3 regions of the Lysinibacillus sp. FSL W8-0992 genome follow, and region 3 is predicted to be linked to each of the others. Evidence: riboswitches for the same ligand, from Rfam matches in the RefSeq annotation. Region 3 holds a riboswitch; each other region holds the start of a gene.
What was found. A riboswitch is a leader RNA that binds a small molecule or an ion and turns the genes downstream of it on or off. The one in region 3 is predicted to bind S-adenosylmethionine.
Positions count from the first base shown of each region.

Region 1: it holds a riboswitch for S-adenosylmethionine, as region 3 does, so the genes downstream of both, metK (methionine adenosyltransferase) here and NSQ74_RS08405 (methionine ABC transporter ATP-binding protein) in region 3, are expected to answer to the same signal.
Region 2: it holds a riboswitch for S-adenosylmethionine, as region 3 does, so the genes downstream of both, NSQ74_RS01415 (O-acetylhomoserine aminocarboxypropyltransferase/cysteine synthase family protein) here and NSQ74_RS08405 (methionine ABC transporter ATP-binding protein) in region 3, are expected to answer to the same signal.

Region 1 covers NZ_JBBOZQ010000001.1:1,901,949-1,912,479, forward strand. Annotated here, with positions in the region: gene NSQ74_RS09505 (NUDIX domain-containing protein) at 1-1, shown strand, start outside; gene NSQ74_RS09510 (alpha/beta hydrolase family protein) at 1-761, shown strand, start outside; gene NSQ74_RS09515 (alpha/beta hydrolase) at 985-1,941, opposite strand; gene pckA (phosphoenolpyruvate carboxykinase (ATP)) at 2,045-3,631, opposite strand; SAM riboswitch class I at 3,834-3,952, shown strand; gene metK (methionine adenosyltransferase) at 4,208-5,404, shown strand; gene NSQ74_RS09530 (gamma carbonic anhydrase) at 5,766-6,278, opposite strand; gene NSQ74_RS09535 (alpha/beta hydrolase) at 6,414-7,220, shown strand; gene NSQ74_RS09540 (alanine/glycine:cation symporter family protein) at 7,350-8,858, shown strand; gene NSQ74_RS09545 (tRNA (mnm(5)s(2)U34)-methyltransferase) at 9,314-9,892, opposite strand; gene NSQ74_RS09550 (TIGR01212 family radical SAM protein) at 9,889-10,531, opposite strand, start outside.
Region 2 covers NZ_JBBOZQ010000001.1:339,789-350,319, reverse strand. Annotated here, with positions in the region: gene NSQ74_RS01445 (lysoplasmalogenase) at 1-428, opposite strand, end outside; gene NSQ74_RS01440 (hypothetical protein) at 620-2,299, shown strand; gene NSQ74_RS01435 (hypothetical protein) at 2,347-2,772, opposite strand; gene chrR (class II chromate reductase ChrR) at 2,975-3,706, opposite strand; gene NSQ74_RS01425 (succinate CoA transferase) at 4,017-5,537, shown strand; gene NSQ74_RS01420 (glycerol-3-phosphate acyltransferase) at 5,753-6,394, opposite strand; SAM riboswitch class I at 6,552-6,665, shown strand; gene NSQ74_RS01415 (O-acetylhomoserine aminocarboxypropyltransferase/cysteine synthase family protein) at 6,779-8,080, shown strand; gene NSQ74_RS01410 (hypothetical protein) at 8,487-8,873, shown strand; gene NSQ74_RS01405 (homoserine dehydrogenase) at 9,292-10,278, shown strand; gene NSQ74_RS01400 (DNA-binding protein) at 10,341-10,531, opposite strand, start outside.
Region 3 covers NZ_JBBOZQ010000001.1:1,737,696-1,748,226, reverse strand. Annotated here, with positions in the region: gene NSQ74_RS08415 (MetQ/NlpA family ABC transporter substrate-binding protein) at 1-326, opposite strand, end outside; gene NSQ74_RS08410 (methionine ABC transporter permease) at 389-1,057, opposite strand; gene NSQ74_RS08405 (methionine ABC transporter ATP-binding protein) at 1,047-2,075, opposite strand; SAM riboswitch class I at 2,160-2,264, opposite strand; gene NSQ74_RS08400 (thioredoxin family protein) at 2,320-2,631, opposite strand; gene NSQ74_RS08395 (hypothetical protein) at 2,645-2,986, opposite strand; gene gcvH (glycine cleavage system protein GcvH) at 3,246-3,626, opposite strand; gene NSQ74_RS08385 (arsenate reductase family protein) at 3,708-4,061, opposite strand; gene NSQ74_RS08380 (acyl-CoA dehydrogenase family protein) at 5,134-6,918, opposite strand; gene NSQ74_RS08375 (acetyl-CoA C-acetyltransferase) at 6,990-8,162, opposite strand; gene NSQ74_RS08370 (3-hydroxyacyl-CoA dehydrogenase/enoyl-CoA hydratase family protein) at 8,207-10,531, opposite strand, start outside.

The DNA of each region.
Region 1 (10,531 bases), 160 kb from region 3:
AAATAGTTGAAAAACGTCCATACCCTTCACCGAATCCAGCTATTCGTTTATCAGAAATTACTTATTTATCACTTGGATTACGGGTTAAAGGCTTGCTAGCAGAGCCTAAGGCAGAAGGTACATACGATGGGTTTTTATATTTACGTGGAGGAATGCAAAGCATCGGCATGGTGAGACCAGCTCGTGTTGCTCAGTTTGCCGCACAAGGTTTTATCGTTTTTGCCCCTTACTATCGAGGGAATAGAGGAGGAGAAGGTCGTGATGAGTTTGCCGGTCAGGATCGTTATGATGCAGTGCATGGAGTAGATGTGCTAAAGCAATTTTGCAATGATAATATTCATGTGTTTGGCTTTTCACGTGGAGGTATTATGGCGCTGTGGACGGCAATTTTACGTAAAGATATTACATCGGTTGTTACGTGGGCAGGTGTTTCAGATGCGACAGCTACTTATTGGGAGCGGACAGATATGCGTCGTATGATGAAACGCGTAATTGGAGGGACACCTAATCGTGTACCAGAGGCTTATGATGCACGTACACCTTTATTTGAAGTTGAACACATTACAGCACCGGTGCTTATTATTCACGGCTATCGTGATGAAAATGTAGATATTGAACATGCAAGGCAATTAGTATTTTTCTTAGAGGACGCCAATAAAAAGTTTGAAACGTGGTATGATTACCGTTTTGCACATCAATATCCACCTGCTCAAAATCGCGAAACTGTGCGCGCTTTGTGCGAATGGATGAAGAAACAATGATCATAGCAAAGGAACATTTTAAATTGTTTGAGTGACTGGCACTTATAAATCATAAAAATCCACTGCGCATTCCATGGGCACAAGGTAGGCCGCAACCTCGCTAACTGTGCCGTTGTTGCGGCTTAGGCTACTTGTGTTGCCATAGGAATGTTCGTGGATTTTTATTATGTTAGTTATAAAAAATAGGACTAGAATAGTAAATTGTGTGAGTGACTGGCACCGATTATTTTGCGTAGGTGCTTAAAAAAGATTGGATTGCTTCCCAATATTTTGCTCCTGCTACATTTTCGGCTCTACCGTGTCCAGCACCTTCAACAAGTAGTTTTTCTTTAGGCACATTGGCTGCTTCATAGACTTCATTTAGCATTGAAGAAGGGACGAATGTGTCGTTACTACCGTGGATAAATAGCATCGGTGTTTGTGATTTTGCAACTTGTTTGACCGTATCAGCTTCACCAAGTGTATAGTCAGCCTTTAATTTCGTTACGGCTGAAGCAAAATACATGATAGGGAAGGCTGGTAAGTGGAAGATCGCTTTTAGCTGATAAGAAAATTCGCCCCAAACAGAAGAATAGCCACAATCCTCGATGATTGCCTTAACGTTTGTAGGTAATTCTTCACCAGATGCCATCATTACTGTGGCGCCTCCCATCGAAACACCAAAAAGGACAATTTCTGCATCGTTATTTAATTGAACCGTATTGTCAATCCATGACACGACATCTAAGCGATCATGCCAGCCCATTCCGATATAGTCTCCTTCACTTTTACCATGACCTCTCGCATCAGGAATAAGTACATTATAGCCCATATCATAGAAGTGTTTTGCATACTTGGTCATCTGTAATCCATCACTTGAATATCCATGAAAAATAATTGCCCATTTGTTTGAATCATTTTGATTTTTAATGGAATAGGCATGTAGTTTTAGTTGATCTACGGATTGAATCGTTGTTTCTTCGTAATGGCTGTTAAACCATGTTTCACGAGCCTCTTTCTCTTTCACTTCATTCGGATTTGAATCAATTAAATTATGTGGTGCATCAAGAACGGCTGATTTATCAGATTGTGGATTTAACGCCAAGTTGTAAAAGTAATTGCCTGCAATAAATCCAGCTCCGATAAACAATACAAATAATGAAACGATGATGCCAACTAGTATTTTGTATTTTTTTTTCATATGTATCCTCCAATACTATCCAAAACATAAAAATTTGAAGAGTATTTTTTATAAAAACGGGTAAAAAAAAGGGAACGAATAAATCGTTCCCTTAGCCGCATTATTATTTTAATGGACCACCAAGTTTAGTGATTGCTTCAGAAACATTTGAGAATTTCTTGAAGTTGCCATTGAATAGACCAGCAAGTTCAGCAGCTTTTACATCATAAGCAGCTTTGTCTGCCCATGCATCGCGTGGGTTAAGCACTTCTGAAGGTACGCCTTCAACTGATGTAGGAATGTGTAAGCCAAATACAGCATCTTGAGTCGTTTCAACGTTGTTTAGTTTACCATCGATTGCAGCACGTACCATTGTACGAGTGTAAGAAAGCTTCATACGGCTACCTGTACCGTATTCGCCACCAGTCCAGCCAGTGTTTACTAAGAATACTTGTGCGCCATGCTCATCGATTTTTTGACCTAACATTTCAGCATAAACAGTTGCTGGAAGTGGAAGGAAAGGAGAACCGAAGCATGTAGAGAATACTGGTTCTGGCTCTGTTACACCACGTTCAGTACCTGCAAGTTTAGATGTGAAACCACTTAGGAAGTGATACATTGCTTGTTCTTTTGTTAATTTACTGATTGGAGGTAATACACCAAATGCATCAGCAGTTAAGAAAACGATTGTTTTTGGATGACCTGCAACAGATGGATCAACAATATTTTCAATATATTGGATAGGGTAAGCAACACGTGTATTTTCTGTTAATGAAACATCATCGTAATCACAAACACGAGTTTCAGGATCTACAGCTACGTTTTCTAGTACAGAACCGAAGCGGATTGCGTTATAGATTTCAGGTTCTTTTTCAGCAGAAAGGTTAATTGTTTTTGCATAGCAACCACCTTCAATGTTGAATACGCCGTTGTCAGACCAGCCGTGCTCATCGTCACCGATTAATTTGCGGTCAGGGTCAGCTGATAAAGTTGTTTTACCAGTACCAGATAAACCGAAGAATAATGCCACATCGCCAGCTTCACCTACGTTTGCTGAACAGTGCATTGATAGGATGCCTTGTTGTGGTAATAGGTAGTTCATAATACCGAAAATAGATTTTTTCATTTCACCAGCATATTCAGTACCACCGATTAGGATGATTTTCTTTTCAAGTGATACAATAATGAATGTTTCAGAAGATGTACCATCGATAGCTGGATCTGCTTTAAAGTTAGGAGCTGAGATAACTGTGAAGTCAGCAACATGAGAAGCTAATTCTTCTTGTGTTGGACGGATAAATAATTGATGGGCGAAAAGATTATGCCAAGCATATTCATTGATTACTTGGATGCTTAATTGTGAATCTTTGTCAGCACCAGCAAAACCGTTGAATACGAATAATTCGTCACGTTCTTTTAAGTATTTAACTACTTTTACATATAAGTTATCGAACACTTCCGAAGAAATTGGTTGGTTTACTTTACCCCAGTCAATTTTATCTTTTGTGCTTTCTTCTTCTACCGTATATTTATCTTTAGGTGAACGACCAGTGTATTTGCCAGTTTCTGCACGAACTGCGCCATCTACTGTTAACATAGCCTCACCACGAGATGTAGCTTTTTCCGCTAATTGTGGTACTGAAAGTTGAACGTTAATGTTCCCGCCGTTTAATAATTCCTTCAGTTCGTTTGCAATTTCTACTGAATTCATCGATTAAATACCATCCTTTTTTATAGTATTCCCTTGAGTTTGAGGGAGTTTTTCTTAATTTCAAAAATAGTATAACACAATTGCTTTAATAATCTATACTAATTCAAAAATTATTTTCGTGTTTTAAATAACTTTCAACAAAAAGTCATAAAATAATTGACAACGTTCGACCTTTTACGTAAGATGAGGAATTGAACGGATACTCTTATCCCGAGCTGGTGGAGGGTCAGGCCCTGTGAAACCCGGCAACCTGCATGAACTATTTCACGACATGCGCTGGTGCCAACCTGATGCAAGGGGAAAACCCTTGAACGATAAGAGTGAAAGGTTACGAAGTCATTATTCCTTTCCTCATGTAAAGTACGTGAGAAAAGGATTTTTTTTATTTTCATAATGAATGTAAAGGTAAGTATATACAATTCTTTCCTTATTATAATGACGGATCTTTCGAAATCCTCATGTTAAAAGCAACAACGGCTTGAAAGTTCTATCCTTCAGGAGCGAACTTGACATGGGTAATGAGTACCGTATTAATTTCGCAAATGCTATTTGTAAGAGTAATAGGAGGAAAATCAAATGACAAACCGTCGATTGTTTACATCAGAGAGTGTAACAGAAGGACATCCCGACAAAATTTGTGACCAAATTTCGGATGCCATTTTAGATGCCATTTTAAAAGAAGATCCAAATGCACGTGTAGCGTGTGAAACAACTGTAACAACAGGATTAGTATTAGTAGCAGGGGAAATCACTACTTCTACTTATGTAGATATTAAAGGTATCGTGCGTGATACAGTAGCAGAAATCGGCTATACACGCGGTAAATATGGCTTTGATGCTGAAAACTTAGCAGTACTAGTTGCAATTGGTGAACAATCACCAGATATTGCCCAAGGTGTAGACCAAGCATTAGAAGCGCGCGAAGGTTCTATGACTGATGCAGATATTGAAGCTATTGGCGCAGGTGACCAAGGCTTAATGTTCGGTTACGCTTGTAACGAAACACCTGAGTTAATGCCATTACCTATTAGTTTAGCGCATAAATTAGCTCGTCGTTTAACAGAAGTACGTAAATCAGGTGAACTAGCATATTTACGTCCAGACGGTAAAACACAGGTGACAATTGAGTATGATGAACACAACATCCCAGTTCGTGTCGATACTATTGTTATTTCAACACAGCATGATGAAGAAGCATCACTTGAACAAATTCAATCAGACTTAAAAGAGTTAGTAATAGCACCAGTAGTACCTAGTGAGTTATTAGATGCTCAAACGAAATATTTCATCAACCCAACAGGTCGTTTTGTTATTGGTGGACCTAAAGGAGATGCTGGACTTACTGGGCGTAAAATCATCGTTGATACATACGGTGGCTATGCACGTCATGGTGGTGGTGCATTCTCTGGTAAGGACGCTACAAAAGTAGACCGTTCAGCTGCATATGCTGCTCGTTATGTGGCAAAAAATATTGTTGCTGCAGGTTTAGCAGAACGTGCTGAAGTCCAACTTGCTTATGCCATTGGTGTAGCACAACCAGTATCAATCGCAGTAGATACATTTGGTACAGGAAAAGTAAGCGAAAGCGAAATCGTACAATGGGTTCGCGAACTATTTGATTTACGTCCAGCAGGCATCATTAAAATGCTAGATCTACGTCGCCCAATTTACAAACAAACGGCTGCTTATGGTCACTTTGGTCGTACAGATTTAAATGTGCCTTGGGAAAATACGGACAAGGCTGATGCATTAAGAGAAAAAGCAAGTCTATAAGCTATTTTGTAAAGAGCATTCGAATATGTGGTAAACATAAGCAAATGTTTTAGTGAAGGGGCTACGTAATGGCCCCTTTCTAACTTGCTTCAGCATTCACACCCCACTTCTAAAGGTTGGATTTGAATGCTGAAGCAAGTTAAAGGCCTAGGCGGATGTCATAGATTTTCTAAGGCGCTTTTCGAGCATACTGTAAAAATTTGGATGAAATGATGCCTAGGCGTAATTGATTGCAAAAAAATTCGCGTCTTTCCGTTTACCTTGGAAGGAAATCGCGAATTTATTTTTTATCCTATATAACTTTGTTTATTACTAGAGCACTTACACCTATATCGCAGCCCGCGTATTTTTAGGGCATCCATTATTTTTGAAGAGATTTGTAATATTGACCTTTTTCGGCGTATTCTCTAACGATACGTTCCATGTCTTCTTTATCTTCAGCATTTAATTCACGTACAACTTTTGCTGGACGACCTAATGCTAAGCAATTAGGAGGAATGACTTTACCTGGAGGTACAAGACTACCCGCACCAATAAATGCACCTTCTCCTATCTCTGCCCCATCCAACACGATTGATCCCATACCTATTAATGCATTTTTTCGAATTGTACAGCTATGTAAAGTTACTTGGTGTCCAACTGTTACTTCATCTTCGATTATTAATGGATATTTTGGACTTTGATGTAGACAGCAAAGATCTTGGATACTTACTCGTTTACCAATTATTGTTGGTGATACATCACCTCGAATAACTGTATTAAACCATATAGTTGTCTCGGCACCAATCGTTACGTCACCAGTAACGGTTGCATAGTCAGCTATAAAAACTGATGGATCGATATTAGGTGTTTTGTCTTTAAACGGATAAATCATGCTAAACGCCTCTTTTCTTTCTTTGATGTAGTATTATCGTATCAAATGCGCAATTTTATGCAAATATAATTTTATAAAGACGAGAATATTTCGTTATAATCATTGTGTAACTATTTATTTAGGAGGACTATGTGAATGTGGAAATGGGAAGCTGATGGACAAGCGAAGGCTGTGATTGCTATTGTTCACGGTGCTTATGAAAATCACCGTTGGTACGCATGGCTTATTGAAAAACTCAGAATGGAAGGCTTCCACGTAGTCATGGGGGATTTACCGAATCATGGGGCAAATGCGAAACTCTCACGTGTCCATGATGAGGACTTTAAAGAGTACAACAAATATACAAGGCATTTAATTGAAAATGCTTTTTCATATGATTTGCCAGTGTTTTTAATGGGGCACGGACTAGGAGCAACGTTAATCCTTCATACAATGCATAAGAGAAAATATGAGTGTGCAGGAATTATTTTGACATCACCTTGGCTGCATTTAAAATTACAGCCTGGTAAGTTATCAAATGCATTAACGAGCTTAAGTGCTTTAACGGCAAGCGTTAAAATGACACACGATATCTCTTTTGACAAATTAACGCGTAGTGTCGAAGGTAGAGATGAAATGAAGGACGAGTTTCCTTTTAAGTCCGTTATCTCAGTAAAGTGGTATCGTGAATTACAGCAAATGATGCGCAATTTAGCGGTCATGCCAAAAGCAGAGTTTCCGAACACGCCTATGCTTATTATGACTGGTGAAAGAGATAGTATCACGGAAACTAGACAAACACGCAATTGGCTACATCAACAGGAGTTTGCTGAATTCCAATTTAAAGAATGGGCAAAATGCTACCATAATCTATTCCATGAAATAGAGCGTGAAGAGATTTTTGTCTATATCCGAGATTTTGTTAATAATGCCTTGCGTCGAATTGGATATATAATTCGATAGAATGTTTCCCCTCCGAAAAATATTGTTGAATAAGATGTATAGTAACTTGGAAATAATATTGTAATTTTCAGAAAAATGTAATACTATAATGTCTTAAAGTAAGAATATTCATATTTTGGGAGGGGTAAAATGGAAGGTATTGTAAGTTTTCTAAACAGTATTTTATGGGGGCCGTGGTTTATTTATGGTATTTTATTGATTGGTTTATTCTTTTCAATCATTACACGGTTCCTACAAGTAAGACTCATTAAGGATATGTTCGTCTTAATGTTTAAAGGAGAGAAATCGGAAAAAGGAATTTCTTCTTTCCAGGCAATGTCGATTGCATTATCAGGGCGTGTTGGTACAGGTAATATTGCTGGTACGGCAACTGCAATCGCAATGGGGGGGCCTGGTGCAATTTTTTGGATGTGGGCAATTGCCTTCATCGGTGCGGCGACGGCTTATGTTGAGTCGACATTAGCACAAATATATAAAGAAGAGAAAGATACAGAATACCGTGGTGGTCCGGCCTTTTACATTGAAAAAGGAATGGGGCAAAAATGGTTTGCAGTCATTTTTGCGATTGCGGCGTTAATCGCAATGTTAATATTAATGCCTGGCGTTCAATCGAATGCAATTTCGGTTGCTGTTGAAAACGCTTTCGGTATGGAACCTTGGATTACAGGAATAATAATTGTCGTATTATTAGGTGCAATTATTTTCGGTGGGGTTAAATCGATTGCAAATGTAGCACAGGTCGTTGTACCGTTCATGGCTTTAGCTTATATTCTAATGGCAATTATTATCATTTTTATGAATATTTCACAAGTGCCTGCTGTATTTTCTTTAATTTTTTCAAGTGCTTTTGGTGCTCAAGAAGTATTTGGGGGTATTATTGGTTCAGCAATCGCTTGGGGTGTTAAGCGTGGTATTTATTCAAACGAAGCTGGTCAAGGAACTGGAGCGCATCCAGCTGCAGCTGCAGAAGTTTCACACCCTGCGAAACAAGGTATTGTACAAGCAGCATCTGTGTACATTGATACATTATTAGTTTGTTCGGCTACTGCATTTATGATTTTATTTACAGGTATGTATAATGTTCAAAATGAAAAGGCTGTTGAAGGTACAGATTCGTTTATTTACGTAGGAGAATTCAATCAAAACGGTCTTACAGGAGACGAACAAATCACGTTTGCGAAAAGTATTAAAGAAGGTGCTGCGTATACACAATATGCAGTGGAATCTTCATTGCCAGGCATTGGTTCAGAGTTTGTAGCAATTGCTTTGTTCTTCTTTGCATTTACGACAATCATGGCGTACTACTATATAGCTGAAACGAATGTAGCCTACTTATTCACTGGGCAAACCGAAAAGATTTTCATTTGGATAGCTAAGATTGCCTTTTTGATTGCAACATTTTATGGAACGATTCGTACATCTGACCTTGCGTGGGCAATGGGAGATGTTGGTTTAGGTTTAATGGTATGGATAAATGTAATTGCTATCTTAATTATTATGAAACCTGCGATTCTAGCATTAAAAGATTACGAGAAACAGAAAAAAGAGGGCAAAGACCCTGTTTTTGATCCTCGTAAACTAGGAATTAAAGGTGCAGATTTTTGGATTGAATACAATGATAAACGAAAAAATAAATAATGTGTAAAAAGGGTCCTCTCATTATGAGAGGGCTTTTTTATTTTTATTGCTGCAACGGGCGGACGCTTTCTGCGGGTACATTGTAAGCCACAACCCTCTCTATCACACGGTCTGTTGCGTCTTACGTTTTGTGCGTTATGAGCAGGTGTCGTCGCCCTCCACTCCAATCAACTCGTATAATTGTTTGAGTGCCTGGCACCAATTCTAAGTTAGTGGGGAATTTCATTTTTTTGAAAATCAAAAAGATAAAAAAATGACAAAAGTATCAAGCGTTAACTGTTTTATGTCTTTTGTCTAAGATTTTGATGAATAAGTAGAGTCTATCTTAGAAGACATCTAGCTAAAATTATATAGAAACAGTATTTTCTATATTAAAAAGTATTCCATCATAATTCTTTGTGCCTCTGAGAAAGGAAAAAGCCCGAAATTTCAAGTTCGGGCTTTTGTAAAAAGGGTTAATTGGTAGGTAAGTCTTTCATTTTTTCTAGGGCAATGACAAATGGTGGATCGTTTTGTTGGTTTAAAAATTCGTATTTTAACACATGTACATATTTTTGTGGTAAATGACTGACAAATTCAATAACAGCGTCACGTTCTTCCTTACCACCTGGATGGCCATGGTAGATGACAAGCACAATTAAGCCTCCAATTTTTAGGAGTTGTAGTAAATCTTTAATCGCTTGTATAGTTGTATTCGGTTTTGTCACGATATCATGGTCACTACCAGGTAAATAGCCAAGATTAAAAATTGCAGCAGTAACGGGCTTTTGCACATGTTGGTTTATATTTTCGTGCCCAGTTTGTAACACTAGGGCACGGTGCTCTAACGCGTTGTCTAGCAGACGATGTAAAGTAGCATCAACAGCGCTTTTTTGCACATCAAATGCATAAACTTGTCCGTTATCGCCAACAAGCTGTGCTAAAAATAATGTATCATGGCCGTTTCCAGCTGTGGCATCTACAACTGTATCGCCTTCTTGTATCGTGTCTACTAATAATTGCTGTGCATATTGTAAGACTCGTTGAAGCTTCATTTTGTGACCTCAGCATTATAAAACTTACCTTGCCAACTGCCACGGCGTTCTAACTCCGCATCAATCCCATTCAGTACTTCCCACTTATTGACACTCCACATCGGTCCAATCATTAAATCAATGGGCCCGTCACCTGTTATACGATGAATTACCATATGTGGTGGCAAAATTTCTAACTGATCGGCTACTAGTTTTGTGTAAACATCTTGGTCTAAAAATTCTAGCATGCCTTTTTCATATTGTTTTACCATTGGTGTCCCTTTTAATAGGTGGAGTAAATGGATTTTAATGCCTTGGACATCGAGCTTTGCAACTGCGCGTGCAGTTTCCATCATCATGTCATAGTCTTCTAGTGGAAGCCCATTTATAATATGTGAACATACGCGAATTCCGTGCTTACGAAGTTTTTCAACACCTTCTACATATGTTGCATAGTCATGTGCACGATTAATGAGGTTTGCTGTTTTTTCATGAACTGTTTGAAGGCCGAGTTCAATCCACAAATAAGTGCGTTCGTTGAGTTCTGCTAAATATTCTACAACATCATCAGGAAGGCAGTCTGGACGTGTCGCAATGGAAAGTCCTACTACGCCTTCTTGCGCTAATGCTGCCTCAAATTTCTCCTTTAAGACAGGAAGC
Region 2 (10,531 bases), 1.4 Mb from region 3:
ATTGAAATATACGCTAAAACTGCAAAAGTAAGTATAGTTTCACCAGATTTAAAGACAGTAGTGGCAATCCAGCCCGCCATTAATACACCATATAACAGTAATACAATTTTCGCCCATGTTGGTACTGGCTGTTCATTTGTACTTGAAAAGGCAAAAATATAAAAAATATGGCCAATTAAGAAGCTTGAAAGACCAATAAGAAACCATTGTAATGTGTAGTCGCCTACCATACAAAATATTAGCCCAATAACTATTAACAGTTGATATTTTTTAATTGATTGTGCTTTTTGGGTTGCAGCCATAATTATAATCAAAATCATAGGAATGACTTTGAATATTAGTTTCAAACTTTGGTCAATATGTGAAAAGAAAAAAATATAATAAAGACCAAATAGTATGATAAACGTTAACAAAATTTTTCTAGCCAAGTTTTTCAGCTCCTTTACATTGAAATTCTCTATCGGTGTTTAAATTTCCTTTTTCAAGTATAAGCTCTTTTTACCTCGCAATGTTCTTCTATTAAGTGAAGGGGAGATGTATCCAATTCAACTTATGTTTGAAACTTTTTCAATATGTAACCGTAAATAAGTAGACAGTAAGTGAGGAGAGGGTGAACGGTATGACTAAGCTATTAATAGCTTCTGTAGTCATTGCATTAATTGCGAGTGTACTATTAACACCGCTAATAACGAAGAAGCGTGAAGATGGTGAATCGAAAAAAGTAGTTGGTTACTTTTTTATTGGTGTTTTTGTAATAGGATTTATAGCGTCGGGTATTGCGCTGTATGTTACAAAAATTGATGTTAACTGGCTTGTCTTTTGGCCAGTAATTATACTACTCACTTTATGTGGTGCATTTCTTGCAAGTGGTATTGAAAGAAAGATTAAAGGTGTTTTATTTTTAGCAAGCTTAGTTGTTGGGGTCTATGTATTGTCCGCGCCACTGTGGAATGCTAACGATAAATTCAAATCAGCGGAAATGAAAGAAGAAGTTGAGATTAAGCCGTTTGATGAAACGCAAACACCAGCAAGTGTCCCACCTAAATTCGTCCGAAATAAAATGAAAAAAGCATTTGGGCAAGTACCGAATACAAGTTATTACGAGCTAGGACGTTTACAAATTCAAAAAGTAAATGGTGAGTATGTTTATATCGCACCAGTTGAATTTTCTGGTTTCTTTAAATGGATGAATGGTAAAACGACACCAGGTTATTTTACGATGAGTGCGACGGACTCAGCTGACAATCCTAAATTTATCCCGCAGGAAATGAAATACGTTCCTTCTGCGTTTTTAAATGCTAATTTAGAGCGTCATATACGCTTGCAACATCCATTCCTTATTTTCTATGGAGATGTTCAGCTAGAAATTGATGATGACGGTAAACCATACTATATCCGTTCTTATGGGGAATTTATTTCTGCACGAAATGGCTTTGATGTACAGGGCATTGTACTTGTAGATGCATTAACAGGTAAATCTGAGCTTGTAAAATTAGATGATGTTCCGGCATTTATTGATGGTGCCGTTTCACCAGAGACAGTAAGTTTACAAAATAGCTATTATGGAAAATACGTTCATGGTTACTGGAATAGTATGTTTGGTAAGAAAGATGTCAAATTACCTTCAGATGAAGGCACGGAATCAAATGTCAGCCCAATATTCGATGAGGCAGGCGATATGTATTATTTCACTGACTTCACAAGTCCGAAAGAGGGCGTGGATTCAATGCTTGGCTACTCATTAACGAATGCCCGAACTGGGGAAGCGACATATTACACAGGAAATCAAGATGAATCGTATATGGATTCACAAGGGAATTTGCAAATCATTGAAAAGAAATTTATTGAGAAAAAGTGGGCAGGAGAAATGCCTGTATTGTATAACTTTTATGGTGAGGCAAGTTGGTTAACAGCAGTGCTAGATGCTAATGGCTTCTTACAAAATTATTTCATCGTGTCCGCAGCAAATCCTGAAATTTCAGCTTATGCAACAACACCGAAAGAAGCATTGAAATTATATAAAACAGCACTTAGCCGTGGTGGAAGTACGGTAGATGGTAGTTCAAATGCAGAAGAGAAAAATGCAAGTGGAACAGTACTGCGCGTTTATAAGGAGCGCCTCGGTGACTTTACCATCGTATCGTTTTTACTGAATAATGGTGAAAATTATTTAGTAAGTGCAGAAACGGAGCCTCTTGCAATTTATTTACAAGAAGGTGACGAAGTAATACTAACTTATGGAAATACAGGAGAGCAATTTTTACCAGTACGCTCGCTAATAATTAAAGGCTTACAATAAAAAAAAGACGATCAGCACAATGAATTTTGTTGTCTTGATCGTCTTTTTTATGTAGTCTGATTCTCGATGTAACGTAGCAGCTTTTCTTTATGATTAGAAAAGAGTGTTGCGGCGTGATCGTTTAATGCGAATATCTCATGAATATAGCCTTGTAACAAATTATTTTCGTACTCCAAAGAATGGGCTGTTTCGTTTGCTATAATATGCTCCAATAAAAGTGTATGCAGCACAACCACTTCTAGGTTTTGAGTATTTGTCACAAATTTTAAGTTTAAAATGGTTGTATAGGAAACGAATTGATCGACATATGCAATAGCTTCTTTGTATTGATTGAGGTCGATATGTTGTTCAAGTCGCTTTCTTAAAAGTAAACACTCGTTATTTAAGTCTTGGATTTTTAAAAATAAACCTCTTACGCTTCTCTTATGTTGTTGTTCTAGGGTACGGGCAAGATGCTTATTAACAAAGGACATTTTTACAAAACTCCTTTCGAGATAGGGTCCTTCTATTAATATTAATGGAAATGTTGGAAAAGGAAAGAGTCTTTTCGTTTAATTTGTACCTGAATTTAACATATCAATCAAGTCAAAAATACTAGGTTGGCATTAAAAAAACGTTGAAAATATGAAAAAAGTGGAGTTATTATCAGACGATAGTAACCCCACTTAAGTAATGTTATTTCCAATTAAATCCTTTTTGTGCTAGGAAGCTATTAATGTGTGGACGACGCTGTTCAACTAAAAAATCAGCCATTTGCTTTGTCCAATTATCAATTTTACGATTTGAGGAACGACTATTGTAATATTCTTCCATTGTTTCATTATAAGCAGGTAACAGTTCCTCATATTTTTCCGTATTGTATGCATTTTCATGGAGGATAGCAGCCACTGGTAAACGAGGTTTAACCTCATTGCGTCGAGCTGGAACGCCTATTGTTAAACCGAACAATGGGAATACATAATCAGGTAAATTAAATAATTCACTAATTTCTTCAGGCTTATTACGTACACCGCCTATATAACAAATACCGTATCCCATAGATTCAGCAGCAATAACAAAATTTTGTGCAAATAATGATACATCCGCTACGCCAACAAGAACGTTCTCAGCCGAATCTGCAACAATATCAACGCCTTCTAATTTCCCTGCCATTTGTAGTCGTTTAAAGTCTACACAAAATACAAAAGCACCACCTGAAGTTTCGTATTGACGTGGATTTCCTGACAGCAAACCTAGCTTTTCTTTTTTCTCCTCGTCCGTTACCCAAATTACGCTATATGCTTGTACAAAGTGAGAAGTTGCTGCCATCTGTGCAGTAGCAATTAAATCCTCAACGATTTCTTTAGATATAGGATTCCCATCATAAATACGAACCGAAGAGTGGTTACGTAATAATTCTTTAACCATCTATAAAGTCCCCTTTTCCCAATTAATATACCAAGAGCATATCACGATTTATAGCTAAAATCGAATCAAATCCAATATAAAAGAGGGTGAACGTTTAAGATGAAACTATTTTCAAATAATTAAGACTAATACTTAATTCACTCGTAAAGTAAAATATTTTGTTAGATATAGCTTAAATGTTCTGAATAGTGTAAAATTATGTATGACGACAGGTTATTTATCTCCTGTTTTTTTACATTGGTTGGGTGTACCGATGTGAAGGACAAATAATCTAGTTGAAGTAAATAAATGTGGGATGGAGGAATAAGGAATGGATGAAAAGTTAGCAAAAAAGCTTCGTAATGAACAATTACGAAACAAAGTCGTATCAGCAGAAGAAGCAGCATCTTGGATTAAGGACGGCATGGTACTTGGTATGAGCGGGTTTACACGTGCAGGTGACGTAAAAGTGGTACCGCTTGCACTTGTTGAGAAAGCAAAAACAGAAAGCTTCAAGGTAGATGTATATACAGGTGCATCACTTGGGCCTGAAGTTGACCAATACTTAGCAGAAGCTGGTGTTATTCGCAAGCGAGGTCCTTTCCAAGGAGACGCAGGTATTCGAAACATGATTAATAGTGGGGAAGTTACTTATGTTGATGCCCATTTATCACACAATGCTGAATTAGTACGCCAAGGCATTATTGGTCCGATTGACTTCGCTATTATTGAAGCTGCTGCTATTACAGAAGATGGCTTATTGATTCCTACAACTTCAGTTGGTAACTCTCCGATTTTCGTACAAGAAGCAGACCAAGTTATCATCGAGCTAAACATAGCACAGCTTGATGCATTAGAAGGTGTGCATGATATTTTTGTTCCAGGACCACAAGGTAAACGTGATCCAATTCCAATGCTAGATGTGTCAGATCGTCTTGGTACAATTGGCATTCCACTAAATTTAGACAAAGTAAAAGGCATTGTTATTTCAGATATTTTAGATGCACCATCAATGATTGTTCCCGCTGATGAAGAAACAGATATTATGGCAAATCATCTACTGAATTTCTTAAGAGAAGAAATTAAAGTAGGTCGTTTAACTACGAGTTTACGCCCACTACAATCAGGTGTAGGTTCAGTAGCGAATGCTGTATTATTAGGTTTCAAAGATTCCGAGTTTGAAAATTTAGAAGTTTATTCGGAAGTACTACAGGATGCTGTATTTGAATTAATGGATGCTGGAAAAGTAAGCTTTGCATCTGCTACTTCTATTACCCTATCTGAAAAAGTAGGAAACCAAGTTTACGGAAATTTTGAAAAATATGCAGATAAATTAGTATTACGACCACAGGAAATTTCTAATCACCCAGAAATTATCCGTCGACTCGGCTTGATCTCTGTCAATACAGCGCTTGAATTAGATATTTATGGGAATGTAAATTCAACTCATGTTTCTGGCACAAAGATGATGAATGGTATTGGAGGTTCTGGAGATTTTGCTCGTAACGCACGATTAGGTATTTTCGTGACAAAATCGTATGCAAAAGGTGGAAAAATTTCTAGTATCGTTCCAATGGTTTCGCATGTAGACCATACCGAACATGATGTGGATGTTATCGTAACAGAGCAGGGCGTTGCAGACTTAAGAGGTTTAGCACCTAAAGAGCGTGTCGGTCTAATCATTGAAAACTGTGCGCATCCAGATTATAAAGAGCAATTATGGGCGTACTTTAATGACGCAAATGAAGCAACAGGTGGTCACCATACACCGCATGATTTAGAAAAAGCACTTTCTTGGCATGTGAATTTAGCAAAGAACGGTACAATGCTAGATCCATCATTTGCTAAATAATATATTTAAAAAGTGTTAGATTGACTGCTATCAATCTAACACTTTTTGCTATGCGTTGATGTCTGCTTCTGCGGATGCATTCCACGGGTACACAATCAGCCGTAATCGTCGCTGCCACGCTGTCAGTTGCGTCTTAATTTTGTACTGTAGCCGAGGAGTCACACCTCTCGTTACCACCAACTAGTGTCCTCAAAGATATGTCTCATCCTCTTGGTTTATGCTGACTTTTTAAAGGCAGATGTTACTTTCGGTTCTGTTCCTTGGAATAGCCTTTTAATATTTTCAATATGCAAAATGAACGCTATGCATAAAAGTAGAATGGAAATAATAGTTGGGCCAATTCCAGGTATCCATAAATAAGTTGCTGTACAAAATACAATATAAAATTCTAACACACCGACGATTAAATAGTTTGTAGCGAAAGATAAAATCACAAATAATATAAGTGCACATAAAGCAATTTTCCAATCGACAGCAAGTAAAATCCCAATAATGGAGGCAGTACCTTTGCCACCTTTAAAGCCCATATGGAATGGGAAATTATGCCCTAAAATAACACTAGCAGCCATTGTATAGATTAAGAGCCACGTTTGTATTTCGGTGAATTGTGATGCATTAGAAGAAAAGTAGTAGATGGCACAGAGAATAGCACCGACGCCTTTACCAATATCAATTAGCGCCACTAATAGGCCGTATTTCCAGCCAAGAGAAAGCGTTGCGTTCGAGGCACCAGCATTGCCATGACCAGTCTTTTTTAAATCTACACCCGATAGAAATTGTGCTACTTTAGATCCGTGGATACAGCCGATTAAATAACCGATGATAATAATAATAAAAAAAATAATGGCTTTTTCCATAAAAAATGCTCCTTTCATTTTTATTTTTTAATATAGTGTATGTGCTCTTATTACGTAAATTAGCAGACAGAAGTTTCAGAAAAAAATAAATTTTACTGTTGACAGAAAAAAAGTCTATGTTTATACTGTGTAACAACGATGGAAATTGAATCACATACTCTTATCAAGAGCGGCGGAGGGATAGGCCCTATGATGCCCGGCAACCAGTGAGTGACAAACTTGCTAAGGTGCTAATTCCTACAGATTCTTACTTGGATCTGGCAGATAAGGGGAGGAAAACTTGCAACCGCAACCCTCTTCTTAACTGAAGAGGGTTTTTGTTTTCTACACATAAATCCTCCTCATCTCCGGTACCATCGTAAAACCATTAAGGAGGAAGAAAATATGTCGAATTTCAAACCAGAAACATTACTATTACACGGTGGTCAAGAGCCTGACCCAGTGACAGGTTCTCGAACTGTACCAGTGTACCGTTCAACAGCTTTCGTATTTAAAGACACTGCTCATGCGCAACGTCTTTTTGCATTAGAAGAAGCGGGCAATATTTACACACGTATTACAAATCCAACTGTAGATGTTTTTGAAAAACGCGTCGCTTTACTGGAAGGCGGTACAGCAGCAGTAGCACTTTCATCAGGTGCAGCAGCTATCGCATTTTCAATTTTAAATCTAGCAAGTGCAGGGGATGAAATCGTAGCAGCAAGCTCTTTATACGGAGGAACATATAACTTATTAGCAAATACACTACCAAACTACGGTATTAAAACAATTTTTGTAGATGAAACAAACCCTGAGAACTTCCGATCTGCGATTAATGAAAACACAAAAGCAGTGTTTGCTGAAATTTACGGCAATCCAAGTTTAAAGGTTTTAGATGTAGAAGCAGTAGCAACGATTGCACATGAAAATGGCTTGCCATTAATTATTGATAGCACATTTGCTTCACCATATGGCGCAACGCCAATCGACTTTGGTGCAGATATAGTTGTTCACTCAGCAACAAAATGGATCGGCGGTCATGGTACAACTTTAGGTGGCGTTGTTGTAGATGCTGGGAAATTTGATTGGACACAAGGTAGATTCCCTAGATTTACAGAGCCAGACACATCGTATCATGGATTGCGATATGGTATTGATACTGCAGCTGCTGCATTTGCCACAAAACTGCGTGTGCAACTACTACGTGATTTTGGTCCAACATTAAGTGCTGATGCTGCCTTTAACTTACTACAAGGTTTAGAAACGCTTCATTTGCGTATTCCTAAACATAATGAGAATGCGTTAGCAGTTGCTGAATATTTACGTAACCACCCATCCGTGGAATATGTAAACTATAATGGATTAGAGGATTTTGCTTCCCATGACTTAGCGAAGAAATACTTGAAAAATGGCTTCGGTTCAGTGCTTACATTTGGCATTAAAGGTGGACGAGAAGCAGGGCGTCAGCTAATAGACAGCGTGAAACTATTCTCGCATGTAGCAAACGTTGGAGATGCAAAATCGTTAATTATTCACCCAGCATCTACAACCCATCAACAATTATCTGCTGAGGAACTAATCCAAACTGGCGTATCCGAGTCGCTCATTCGCTTATCAATCGGTTTAGAGGCAGTTGAGGATATTATTGCAGACTTAGAACAAGCAATTGCACAAGTAACACCTACTGAACAAAAAGTAGAAGCTTAATATAAATTGATAAATTAGGTTCATGTCGTAGCGTTAACGTATTTTCTCATTCGAAGTACCTCATTTGGTAATGCGTATAACGTTGCTACATCAATCATTACCTCATTCGGTAAGTTATCTGAAATTTCCTATAAATAATACCTAGTATTTTTATAAGTATTGTTGACTTGATTAAAACCATGCTATATACTAGGGATTAAGTTAAATGTTCGAATGGCTACCAACCTAGAACAATTTTAAAGATTGTCGATGTTACGTAATTCTAAATGCCGCTACAGTTTAGGTGGTAACAATTAATTTGTTTTCATAAGTGCTCCCCCACTTTTGAATAAATATATGAAAAGAGTGTAGCTACATAGCCAGTAGCTACACTCGCTTAAAAAAACTGATCGAAGGAGTGTTTTAAATGGGAAATGTTTATCGTGCACAAAATGTAACAGCTTATATAATTTATGAATTAAATGAAAGTCAACATTTTGTGAACAACCTATCCATTCAAAACTTACTTTCGACAGTTGAAACAAAATGGCAACAAACTTTTGGACATAGTGCTTTTGAAGAAATCGTATATGCTAAAGAAGAAGGCTACATAGTCAAAGAAGTTTTTGAAGAGTATGAAGCTAACGGTACAAGTCATATTGCACTACCAGCGACAGAATATTATTTAAAATACGGGTCGTTTCAATTAATTGAACGCACATATGCAGTACCGAACTTTACACAAGAAGAAATAAAGCTAGTGCAATCAGCTTTAGCGCAATATCGTTACCGATTATTTTTACAAGCAAGTTAACTTTCCCTTATATTTTTTAGCTCATTCTCTACTGCTATAGGGAATGAGCTTTTTGTTGCGTTTTACGTTACTTGTGGAAATAGTTACTGCTTTTCAAAACAGCTTATTCTATAACGGGTATCTTCATACATATATAATAGAAGAAAGGCATTTCTTTTTGTAATAAGAGTTCGTCAAAAGTTGTTCAAAAATTATAGATTTATTAATAAAACGTATAATAAAGGCAATGAAACCGATTTCTTTTGCACTCCTAGAGAAAACAATTGTCCATCCTAGAAAGATTTTTCTTGTGCAATGTATTTATTTGCGTTACAATTTTCTTTAGGTTAAATTTTGAATTATTTGAATATGTGCTTGTAGGCACAGACTTTATATATATATAAAACTGGAGAAATGTACGTTGGAGGGAATAACAAGTATGGCAACTATAAAGGCAGCGATCTTAGGATTTGGAACTGTAGGTCAAGGTATCTATCATATATTGAATGAAAAGCGTGAAGAACTTAAACGGAAATTAGGCATTGAATTGGAAGTAGCAAAAATATTAGTAACGGATACTAGTCGTGAACGTGTTCCAGGTACTGCTCATTTATTAACAACGAGTATGGATGAGGTTTTGGCAGAACCTGGCATGCAAGTTGTATTTGAAGCAATTGTCAATGAAGAACCGGCATTTGGTTATTTAAAGCGTGCAGTTGAACATAAGTGTCATGTGATTACAGCAAACAAAGTGATGTTTGCAAAACGTGGCTTAGAGTTACAAGAACTTGCAAAGTCAAATGGTGTATTCGTGGGCTTCGAAGCAACAACAGCAGGCGGCGTGCCTGTTATTAAAACGATGAAAAATATTTTGCTTGTAAATGATGTAAGCCGTATTCAAGGTGTCTTGAATGGAACATCTAATTATATTTTAACAAAAATGCGCGCACAGGGCTGGTCCTTTGAGAAAGCTTTAAAAGAGGCGCAAAATTTAGGTTATGCAGAAGCTGACCCATATAATGATGTATCTGGTCAAGATGCCTTTAAAAAGTTAATGATTTTAAGCGCATTAGCATTTGGTGAACAACCAGATTGGGCTGACGTCGAAGTGATTGGCATTGACTGTATCTCAGCTGAACAGGTAAAGGATGCTTGTGAAAAAGGCTTACGTTATCGCCATGTAGCTGAAGTGGAGAAACTTGCAAATGGTAAAGTGGTAGCAAAGGTCGGTCCACAATTAGTAGATAAAGAGCATCCGCTTTATCCGGTTGATGACGTTAATAATGCGGTTGCGCTTGAAACGAATTATATTGGTACATTAACATTAGTAGGTCCGGGCGCAGGCATGTATCCAACGGCAAGTGTGATGGTTGAGGACTACGCTGAGATTATCGGAAAACGTGCTGGATTTGTAGTAAGTATTTAGTTGAGTAGGTGCCAGTCACTCAAACAATTTTGAATTGTTTGAGTGACTGGCACTTTTAAAGTTTAGTCTTCGTCCTTCACGTCAATATCTTCAGGAATAGGTGTGTTACGCCAAATTTCTATTTCTTCTTTTATCCGTTCTAACTGTTCAAAATAGGTACTAAATTGTCCACTATTAATCAATATTTGGTCCCCATCATAAATTGAACGGATGCGTCCTTCATAAACAAGTCGTAGTATCTGCTCCTCAGGCA
Region 3 (10,531 bases):
TGTTGTTCTAGATAAGGGATATGTTGGAAATAGTTTGCATCAATAGTTTTTGAATCTAAATCTTGGTTAGGTAGTACGTAGTCTTGGTACGTTTCAATTTCTAAATCAATACCTTCTTTAGCTAAAATCGGTTTTGCTTGTTCTAAAATAACTGCGTGTGGTGTGTTAGAAGCACCAATTTTTAATGTTACTTTTTCTTCAGTTTTTGCACTGTCGTCTGCTTTATCTCCAGATGTTGAACCTGCTTCGTCTTTGTTACCAGCACCACAAGCTGCTAAAGCTAGTACAAGTACTGATAAAAATAATCCTGCTAATAACTTCTTCATTTGTATACACTCCCTTTATTTGTTCAATCAATATGTTAGCGGTAAAAACCGGGTTAACCTTTTTAACGTTTGTCTGTTTTCGTTGTAATCATATCGCCAATCCATTGAATGATAAATACGACTACTAAGATCAAAATAGTTGCCATTAATGTCACATCTTGGCGATTACGTTGGAAGCCATCTAAAAAGGCTAAGTTTCCTAGGCCGCCAGCACCAATAATTCCAGCCATTGCCGTATACCCAACGAGTGCTACAGCCGTTACGGTAATCCCAGAAATAAGTGCCGGTAATGATTCTGGAATTAGTACTTTCCAAATAATTGTGGACGTTTTAGCACCCATCGAGCGTGCCGCTTCAATAACGCCTTTATCAATTTCTCGTAATGCAATTAATACCATTCGTGCATAGAATGGTGCAGCACCGATAATAAGTGCTGGTAGCGCTGCATTCGCTCCTCGAATTGTCCCAAGTAAAAACTTCGTAAATGGTATTAGTAAAATAATTAACACGATAAATGGTATCGAACGGAATATATTAACGACCGATCCTGTTAAAAAGTTAACGATTTTATTAGCCCATAATTGGTTTGGACTCGTTAAAAAGAGGATTATGCCAATGGCTAAACCAAGTATAAATGTTACGACTGTTGAAAGAGTGGTCATATAAAGTGTTTCATATGTGGCTGTCCACATTTTTTCCCAGTCGACATTCGGAAAGAGACTAGTTAGCATTTGCAATCACCTCCGTTTGTACTTCAACTGTATTTAAATAATTTAGTGCAGCTGCTACATTTGTATCCGTGCCATCAATTTGCACGATAAGAGTACCGTATGCGCCATTTTTAGTTTGTGAGATATTGCCATGGACAATACTAATCTCCACATCAAACTGTTTTACTAAATGCGATATAACAGGTTGCTCTGTTTTTTCACCAACAAAAACAAGCTTAACAAGGTGTCCCGTTGGATAATTTACTCTAAGCTGTGCAACTGTCTCCTGGGTTTCCTTCGTATCGGTAATTTGCGAAACGAATTTTTTAGTAATCGCCGCTTGTGGTGCTTGGAACACTTGTAATACTTCACCACGCTCCACAATTTCTCCAGCTTCCATTACCGCTACACGATGACAGATTTTGCGGATAACATGCATTTCATGGGTAATTAATACAATCGTTAAACCTAATCGTTCGTTAATGTCGACAAGCAAATCAAGAATTGCATCTGTTGTTTCTGGATCTAGTGCCGATGTAGCTTCATCACATAACAACACTTCAGGATTATTAGCAAGTGCTCGTGCGATACCAACGCGTTGCTTTTGACCGCCTGATAGCTGTGATGGATACGCCTTGTCACGTCCTTCTAAACCGACAAGTGCAATCAGTTCTTTCACACGTGCGTCTCGCTCACTCTTAGCTATACCTGCAATTTCAAGTGGAAAAGCGATATTTTCAGCAACAGTTCTTGACCAAAGTAAGTTAAAATGTTGGAAAATCATACTTACTTTTTGTCTAGCATCACGCAACTTTTGGCCCTTAATAGATGAAAATTCTTGATTGTTCACCTTCACCGTACCTGTTGTCGGCTTTTCTAAACCGTTTAATAAACGAATCATCGTACTTTTACCAGCGCCACTATAGCCGATAATGCCAAAAATCTCACCTTTGTTAATCGTAAGATTGACATCTTTAACAGCAGTTAATTCGCCATTTGCGGTTTTGTATTTCTTCGTAATATTTTGAAGCTGTATCATAGCGAATACTCCTTTTCTCATATAGAAAACCCCTTCACTCATAGACAAGTAGAAGGGGTCACGTATTTTATACGCTAAACCGTTCTCTCATCTTTCAAAGAAAAATCTTTGAGTGATTTGGCACCTTTTCACATATGTGATGGTTGCCGGGCTTCATAGGGCACTTCCCTCCGCCGCTCTTTATAAGAGTTCGATATATTTAATAGTTTTTAATATAGTTGTTACTTTACCATGCTAGCAAAGTTCAGTCAATTGGTTTTTTTAACAATTCGTATAAAAACGGTACGGATTGAAATGCATAAACCTTGTCTATAACTTTTCCTCGATCGCTAACGAGTAAACAAGGTACACTTTCGATTTGAAAATCATAAGCTATTTGCTCTAAAAAATTTATATTTGCCTTACCTAATTTCAACTGTGGCAGTAACTGTTCTATGATATCCATCATTTTAGATGCAACTGCACAAGTTCCGCACATCGGTGTATATAAATAAAAGGCAGTTTTTTCACCAGATTTTACAGCCGTTTCCCACTGCTCTTTTGACCATTCTTCCATTTTTCACGCAACCTTACAAAATATATTCATTATGGATGGAAAAATACGCGCGCAATAAAATCATCGCAAGCACTTTCCTCGGTGTAGTTTCTACTTCTTTATAAGTAGGCATTGTTCGCAAATGCTCCGCCTCAGGATAATGTCTGTCCATTAATGCTCGTAGTTTATCTCCTGATGCATCTGCATCAAAAAATGTATATAGCTCACAGCCCTCATATGGGTCGAGTAATTCTTCTAATTGATGCACACCAATTGTACCATTTGTACAAAGTATTGTAACATCTTCACTCAAAATAGGTTCTATTTGAAGCTTATCCGAACGGCCTTCCACGATTAAACATTTCCCTTCGAACATCACGCCACCCCCATTTAGACAGTTATCTACTACAACAATTCATTGCCATTACCAGATTCCACACGATGCATAGATCTACATGTTAACAATCATTTTCACATGTCGCTTCGCAATTTGGACAACATTTTATGGTGAGTCACTGTACTATCATTTACTTGCAGAGTCAAGCTTTGTACAAATCAAATTACCAACTAATACCTCGTGCTATATAATAAAAAACGCCGGTGTGTATGCCGACGTTTTTCTATTATAGGCTTGTTTATTCTGCAATCATTTCTTCGTATTGTTCTGCAGTCATAAGGCTTTCAATCTCTGAAGCATCTGCAGGCTCTACAACGATCATCCATGCTTTTTCATATGGTGATTCGTTTACGAATTCAGGGCTATCTTCTAAATCTGCATTTACTTCAACTACAGTACCTGAAATTGGTGCGTATAATTCAGAAACAGTTTTTACTGATTCTACGCTTCCAAATGGATCATCTGTTTTAATTTCGTCGCCAACTTGTGGAAGCTCAACGAAAACGATATCTCCTAATTCAGATTGTGCGAAATGTGAAATACCGATACGTACTTTACCATCTTCTAATTTTACCCATTCGTGTTCTTCAGAGTAACGTAAGTCTTTAGGTGTGCTCATGCCAAAAACCCCTCCATAAATATGTAATATATTCACTTTCAGTGTGCCATACTTCTTTCATAAAAACAAGGATTAAAGCTGTTATTTCCACGCTTGTTCAAAATCTGATTCCTTAAAACCTAACGTTACTTTTTTTCCATCAGTAACAATTGGTCGCTTAATTAGCATACCGTCAGAAGCAAGTAGTGTGAGCTGTTCATCTTCGGGCATTTCCGCCAGTTTATCCTTCAACCCAAGTTCGCGATATTTCATGCCAGATGTATTGAAAAATTTCTTCAGAGGCTGTCCGCTAGCTTGCCAATAACTCTTTATTTGCTCTTTCGTAGGTGGTTGTTCAACAATGTGTACCTCTTCGTATGAAACGCCATTGTCGTTTAACCACTTCTGTGCTTTTTTACAAGTTGTACATTTAGGGTAATGGATAAATTGAATCATATTTATAGGCTCCTCTACTATCATTTCCTGTAGTATACCATCATAACTAGTATGAGCCAAAACGAAACATTTATTGGCTAGTTACGCAAGATAAATTAGTAATGTCGAATGTGGCTACCGCCATTGATTTTCGCTACGGGCGGAAGGTCTGAGCAGAATAGCAATTGTTTGAGTGCCTGGTACTTTAGCATAGATACATCGCATTGTATCGGCTCCTATTTCGTAAAAATCCACTACGCTTTCCGCGGGCACAGTGTAAGCCGCAACCCTCGCTAGCGCGCGGTTTGTTTCGTCTTACATTCTGTGTTGTTCCCGCAGGAGTCTTCGTGGATTTTTACTTAATAAATTATAAAATGCATGGTGAATTGTTTGAGTGCCTGGCACCCCACATATGACACTTAGCATAGATACATCGCATTGTATCGGCTCCTATTTCGTAAAAATCCACTACGCTTTCCGTGGGCACAGTGTAAGCCGCAACCCTCGCTAGCGCGCGGTTTGTTTCGTCTTACATTCTGTGCTGTTCCCGCAGGAGTCTTCGTGGATTTTTACTTAATAAATTATAAAATGCATGGTGAATTGTTTGAGTGCCTGGCACCCCGCATATGACACTTAGCATAGATACATCGCATTGTATCGGCTCCTATTTCGTAAAAATCCACTGCGCTTTCCGCGGGCACAGTGTAAGCCGCAACCCTCGCTAGCGCGCGGTTTGTTTCGTCTTACATTCTGTGCTGTTCCCGCAGGAGTCTTCGTGGATTTTTACTTAATAAATTATAAAATGCATGGTGAATTGTTTGAGTGCCTGGCACCCCCACTTAGCTTAGATACATCGCATCACATCGGCTCCTATTTCGTAAAAAATCCACTACGCTTTCCCTCTGGCACAGTGTAAGAAGTACCCCTCGCTAGCGCGCGGTCTGTTTACAACAATATCTACTAGCAAAATTCAGAATTGTTTGTGTGCCTGGCACCCACATAACAAAAGGCAACAAGAATGATTTTCTCGTTGCCTTTTGTGGACACTCTAATCTTAGCTTTCCTATAGCAAGCAGCTAGGTCAAAGTTTATATTATACGATGAATTTTTCTGCTTCGATTAGTTTAACTGAAGCTTCACGCTTTTTAGTAATCAGGTTATAAGGATTGTTACGAGTCAGTTTACGTAATGCTGACAATGTCATACGTGCAGCATCTCCATCTGCTGATGCAAGAATTGTATCCTTTGCCTCTTTCTCGATTTCTGCAAATGCTTCTTGGCAGAAGATTTGTGTGTAAAGTAGTTTTTGATGTGATTTTTCTACACCTTCACGCGCAATTGCCTTTTCTGTACGTAAAACCGCAGACTCCATAGCGAATAATTGGTTGGCGATATTGGCAATGTTCACTAATACCTCTTGTTCTTGGTCTAGCTTCGCCCCATAGCGTTGTGCTGCCATACCCGCTGCTAACACAGCAATTTTTTTAGCATTTTTCACAAGGTATTTTTCTTGTGCTAGTGGCTCTGTGCCTACATCTTCAGGCATTAGCATAAGAAGTTCTTGTTGTAAGTTTTGTGCGACCTGTAATAATGGCAATTCACCTTTTAACGCTTTTTTCATAAATGTACCTGGTACAATCATGCGGTTAATTTCATTTGTACCTTCGAAAATACGGTTAATTCGAGAATCGCGATAAATTCGCTCCACTTCATATTCTGCCATAAAGCCATAGCCACCATGCAATTGCACCGCTTCATCTGCGATATAATCCAATGTTTCCGAACCAAACACTTTCGCAATCGAACACTCAATTGCATATTCAGCAATTGCATTTGCAATAACTTTCCCTTGCTTTTGTTCTTCAGGGCTTAATTGGCTTAAACGATCTTCAAATAATCCAACCGTACGATAATTTAATGACTCAGACGCATATAGTTGAGACGCCATTGTCGATAGTTTTTCTTTCGTTAAGTTGAAATCAGAAAGCTTCGTTTTGAATTGTTGACGTTGGTTTGTATATTGAATGGCTAGCTCTAAAGCACGTTTTGAGCCACCGATTGTTCCTACACCTAATTTATAACGACCGATATTTAAAATGTTAAATGCAATTACGTGTCCACGACCTACTTCACCTAGTAGATTTTCTACAGGTACTTCTGCATCCTCAAGCACTAATGTACGAGTTGAAGAAGATTTGATACCCATTTTCTTTTCTTCTGGACCTACAGAAACACCATTATAGGCACGTTCCACGATGAATGCTGAGAATTTATCGCCATCGATTTTTGCGTACACAACAAAGACATCAGCAAAACCAGCGTTAGTAATCCATTGTTTTTCACCGTTTAATACATAATGAGTGCCAGCAGCATTTAGCTTTGCAGTCGTTTTGGCACCTAAAGCGTCCGAACCTGAACCAGGCTCTGTTAATGCGTAAGCTGCAATTAATTCACCAGAAGCAAGCTTCGGTAAATACTTTTGCTTTTGATCTTCGTTACCGAATAGCACGATAGGTAATGAACCAATCCCTACATGTGCACCATGTGTAATCGAGAAGCCCCCAGCTACTGACATTTTTTCAGCTATTAATGCAGAAGATACTTTATCTAAGCCAAGACCTTCGTATTCTTCTGGTACATCTGCAGCTAATAAACCAAGTTCACCAGCACTTTTCAGTAGACGCACTGAATGCTCGAACTCATGATGCTCTAAGTTTTCAACTACAGGTAATACCTCATTCGCAACATACTCTTCAGTAGTTTTAGCAATCATTTTATGCTCATCTGTAAAATCTTCTGGTGTAAATACGCGGTCCAATGCCACGTCCTCAATGATAAATCCGCCGCCTTTAATGATATCTGTTGTTTTTTCTGTCATGTTAAATTCCTCCTTATTTTTAGGTGCCGGGCACTCATACAATTCGCAATTCTTAAATAATTTCACATAACTTATAAAATCTCAAATACTCCAGCAGCGCCCATACCACCGCCGATACACATTGTAACGACACCATATTTTTTGCCTTGACGTTTCAGCTCGTGAATTAGCTTCAATGTTAAAATTGCACCTGTTGCACCAAGCGGATGTCCTAATGCAATTGCACCGCCATTTACGTTTACTTTCTCTTGGTCAATACCTAAATGACGAACCACTTGTAATGATTGAGATGCAAACGCTTCGTTAATTTCCCACAAATCAATATCTTGAATTGATAAACCTGCAATTTCAAGCGCTTTGGGAACTGCTACGATTGGGCCGATACCCATTACTTCTGGTGGAACTCCGCCAACCGCAAAGCCTAAAAACTTAGCCATCGGTGTCATTCCTTGCTTTTCTGCTTCCTCACGATCCATTACTAGAACTGCAGCTGCACCATCAGAAGTTTGAGAAGCGTTACCTGCTGTAACACTTCCTTTTACATGGAATGCAGGACGAAGTTTAGCTAAGCCTTCAACTGATGTGCCCGGACGAACGCCCTCATCGACACTGAAGGTAAATTTTTTCACCTGTAGTTTATTATTGTTATCCACATAATGTTGTTCCACTTCAATTGGAACAATCTCATCATTGAATTTACCTTCTTTAATTGCTTTTTCTGCAAGCATATGTGATCGTACAGCAAATGCATCTTGATCTTCACGACTCACATTGTACTGACGTGCTACTTCCTCTGCTGTATGCCCCATCCCCATATAGTATTGTGGTGCAGTTTCAGCTAATGTTGGATTTAAGCGTGGTGTATTTCCTACCATTGGCACCATACTCATCGATTCAACACCGCCAGCAAGAATGGCCTTTGAATGACCAAGCATAATACGTTCAGCTGCATATGCTATTGCCTGTAAACCTGATGAACAAAATCGATTAATTGTCAGTGCAGGTGTAGTATCTGGTAGTCCTGCAAGCGCTCCGATACTACGAGCTACATTCATCCCTTGCTCTGCTTCTGGCATTGCGCAGCCTAAAATTAAGTCATCGACAGGACCTTCATAGCCCGCTCTTTTTAATGTTTCTTTGACAACTGCTGCCCCAAAATCATCCGGTCTTACTGTTGCTAATGAACCTTTTTTCGCTTTTCCAATAGGAGTTCGTGCTCCTGCTACAATTACGGCTTCACGCATCGTCTAAATCCCCCTTTGTTTCATGTGCAAACATTTTAGTCTAGTTAGTTACGAAGTGGTTTTCCTTTTAATAACATGTGTTGCATTCTTTGTTGAGATAGCGGATCTGCAACTAAGCTTAGGAATGCTTCACGCTCTAAGTTTAATAGGTATTGCTCATCTACTAATGTGCCATATGGAACTTTTCCACCTGCAATTACGTACGCTAACTTCTTAGCAATTTTTAAATCATGTTCACTAATGAAACCTGATTCAAACATTCCTTGAGCACCAATTAGTAACGTACCGTAGCCAGATGCACCGACAACAGGAACTCTTGTTGGCACTGGTGGTTGGTAGCCTGCATCATAAAGTGCCAAAGCAGCTTGCTTTGCATCATAAATTTGGTGATCTGCATTGACTGAAATACCATCTGCAAAATCTAGGAAGTTATTATCGCGTGCTTCCTCACCTGACGTTGAAACTTTCGCCATCGCAATTGTTTCGAATACTTTATTAGCAATATTTTGATAGTCTACCTCAACTCCATTTGGTAAACCTTTCAAGAATTTTTGGTAAAGCGCTTTATTACCGCCACCACCTGGAATTAAACCAACACCTACTTCTACTAAGCCCATATAAGTTTCCATCGTCGCTTGGATATGTGCAGCAGGTAAACATACTTCTGCGCCTCCACCTAATGTCATCGCGAACGGTGCTGCCACAACAGGTTTGTTAGAATATTTTATTTTTTGCATCGCATCTTGGAATGCTTTAATGACAAAGTCTAGTTCAAAAATGTTATCATCCTGTGCTTCTACTAAAATCATTCCTAAGTTAGCACCGACACAGAAGTTTTTACCTTGGTTTCCAATTACCAAGCCTTTATAATTTGCTTCCACTTCATCTACTGCGTAGTTAATCATTTGAATAATATCTAAACCGATAGCATTTGATTGGGAATGGAACTCAAGTAGTGCAATTCCGTCACCTAAATCTATTAAGCTAGCACCTGTATTAGACTTAATAACGCCATGTTTCTTTTTATAGCGCTTTAAGTTAATTTCTTTTTCATTAACAGGAACTTTTACGTATTGTGACCCGTTATAATACGCTACGTCTCCTTCAAGTTCTGAATAGAATGAAGTAAAGCCCTTCTCTAACATGTCTTTTACAAATACAGGAACCTCGTGACCTTCCGCTTCCATTTTGGCAACGGATTCTGCAACACCGATGGCATCCCATATTTCAAATGGACCTTGTTGCCAGCCGAAGCCCCATTTCATTGCATTATCTATTGCCACAATATCATCGGCAATTTCACCGTGTAGCTGTGCAGAGTAAATTAATGTTGGTGCAAAAATCCCCCATAACAGCTCACCTGTACGATCTTTAGCATACGTTAATGCCTTAACTTTATTAGCTAATCCTCGCGTTTGTTTCGCCATTTCAATTGAAGGTGTTTGTAATTTTTTCACTGGGCTATAAGCTAATGTGTTTGGATCAATTTCTAAAATTTCCTTCCCTTGCTTCTGGAAGAAACCTTGCCCAGACTTAGCACCTAGCCAGCCGTTTGTAACCATTTTTTGCAAAAATTCAGGTACTGCAAATACTTGCTGTTCATCTCCTGACGTTTGGTCATATACGTTTTTTGCCACATGGATAAAAGTATCTAAGCCAACGACATCTAACGTACGGAAAGTAGCAGATTTTGGACGACCGATAAGTGGCCCTGTCACTGAATCTACTTCGCCAACTGAATAGCCGCCTTTCATCATTTCCTGTAAAGTAACGAGCAGACCATATGTGCCTATGCGATTGGCAATGAAGTTCGGAGTATCTTTTGCTAGTACGACCCCTTTGCCAAGAATGTCCTCACCAAATTTTTTCATAAAGTCTACAACTTCCGGTGCAGTTGTTGTTGCAGGGATTACTTCAAGTAATTTTAAATAGCGTGGCGGATTGAAGAAGTGCGTCCCTAAAAAATGTTTTTGGAAATCTTCTGAACGCCCTTCCGCCATTGCATTAATACTAATGCCTGATGTATTAGAACTAATAATTGTACCTGCTGTACGTACAGCATCAATTTTTTCATATAAGCTTTGTTTAATTGCTAGATTTTCAACAACAACTTCAATTACCCAATCTACATCTTTTAGTTTGTCTAAATCGTCTTCAAAGTTCCCCACCGTTAGTAGCGATAAATTTTTCTTAGAAGTAAGTGGTGCTGGCTTTTGCTTCACTAACTTTTGAAGAGCACTATTCACAAAGCGATTTCTTACAGCTGGATGCGCTAAAGTTAAACCCTTTGCTTCTTCCTCTTTCGTTAGTTCTTTCGGTGCAATGTCTAATAATAATGTTGGAATACCGATGTTTGCTAAATGTGCTGC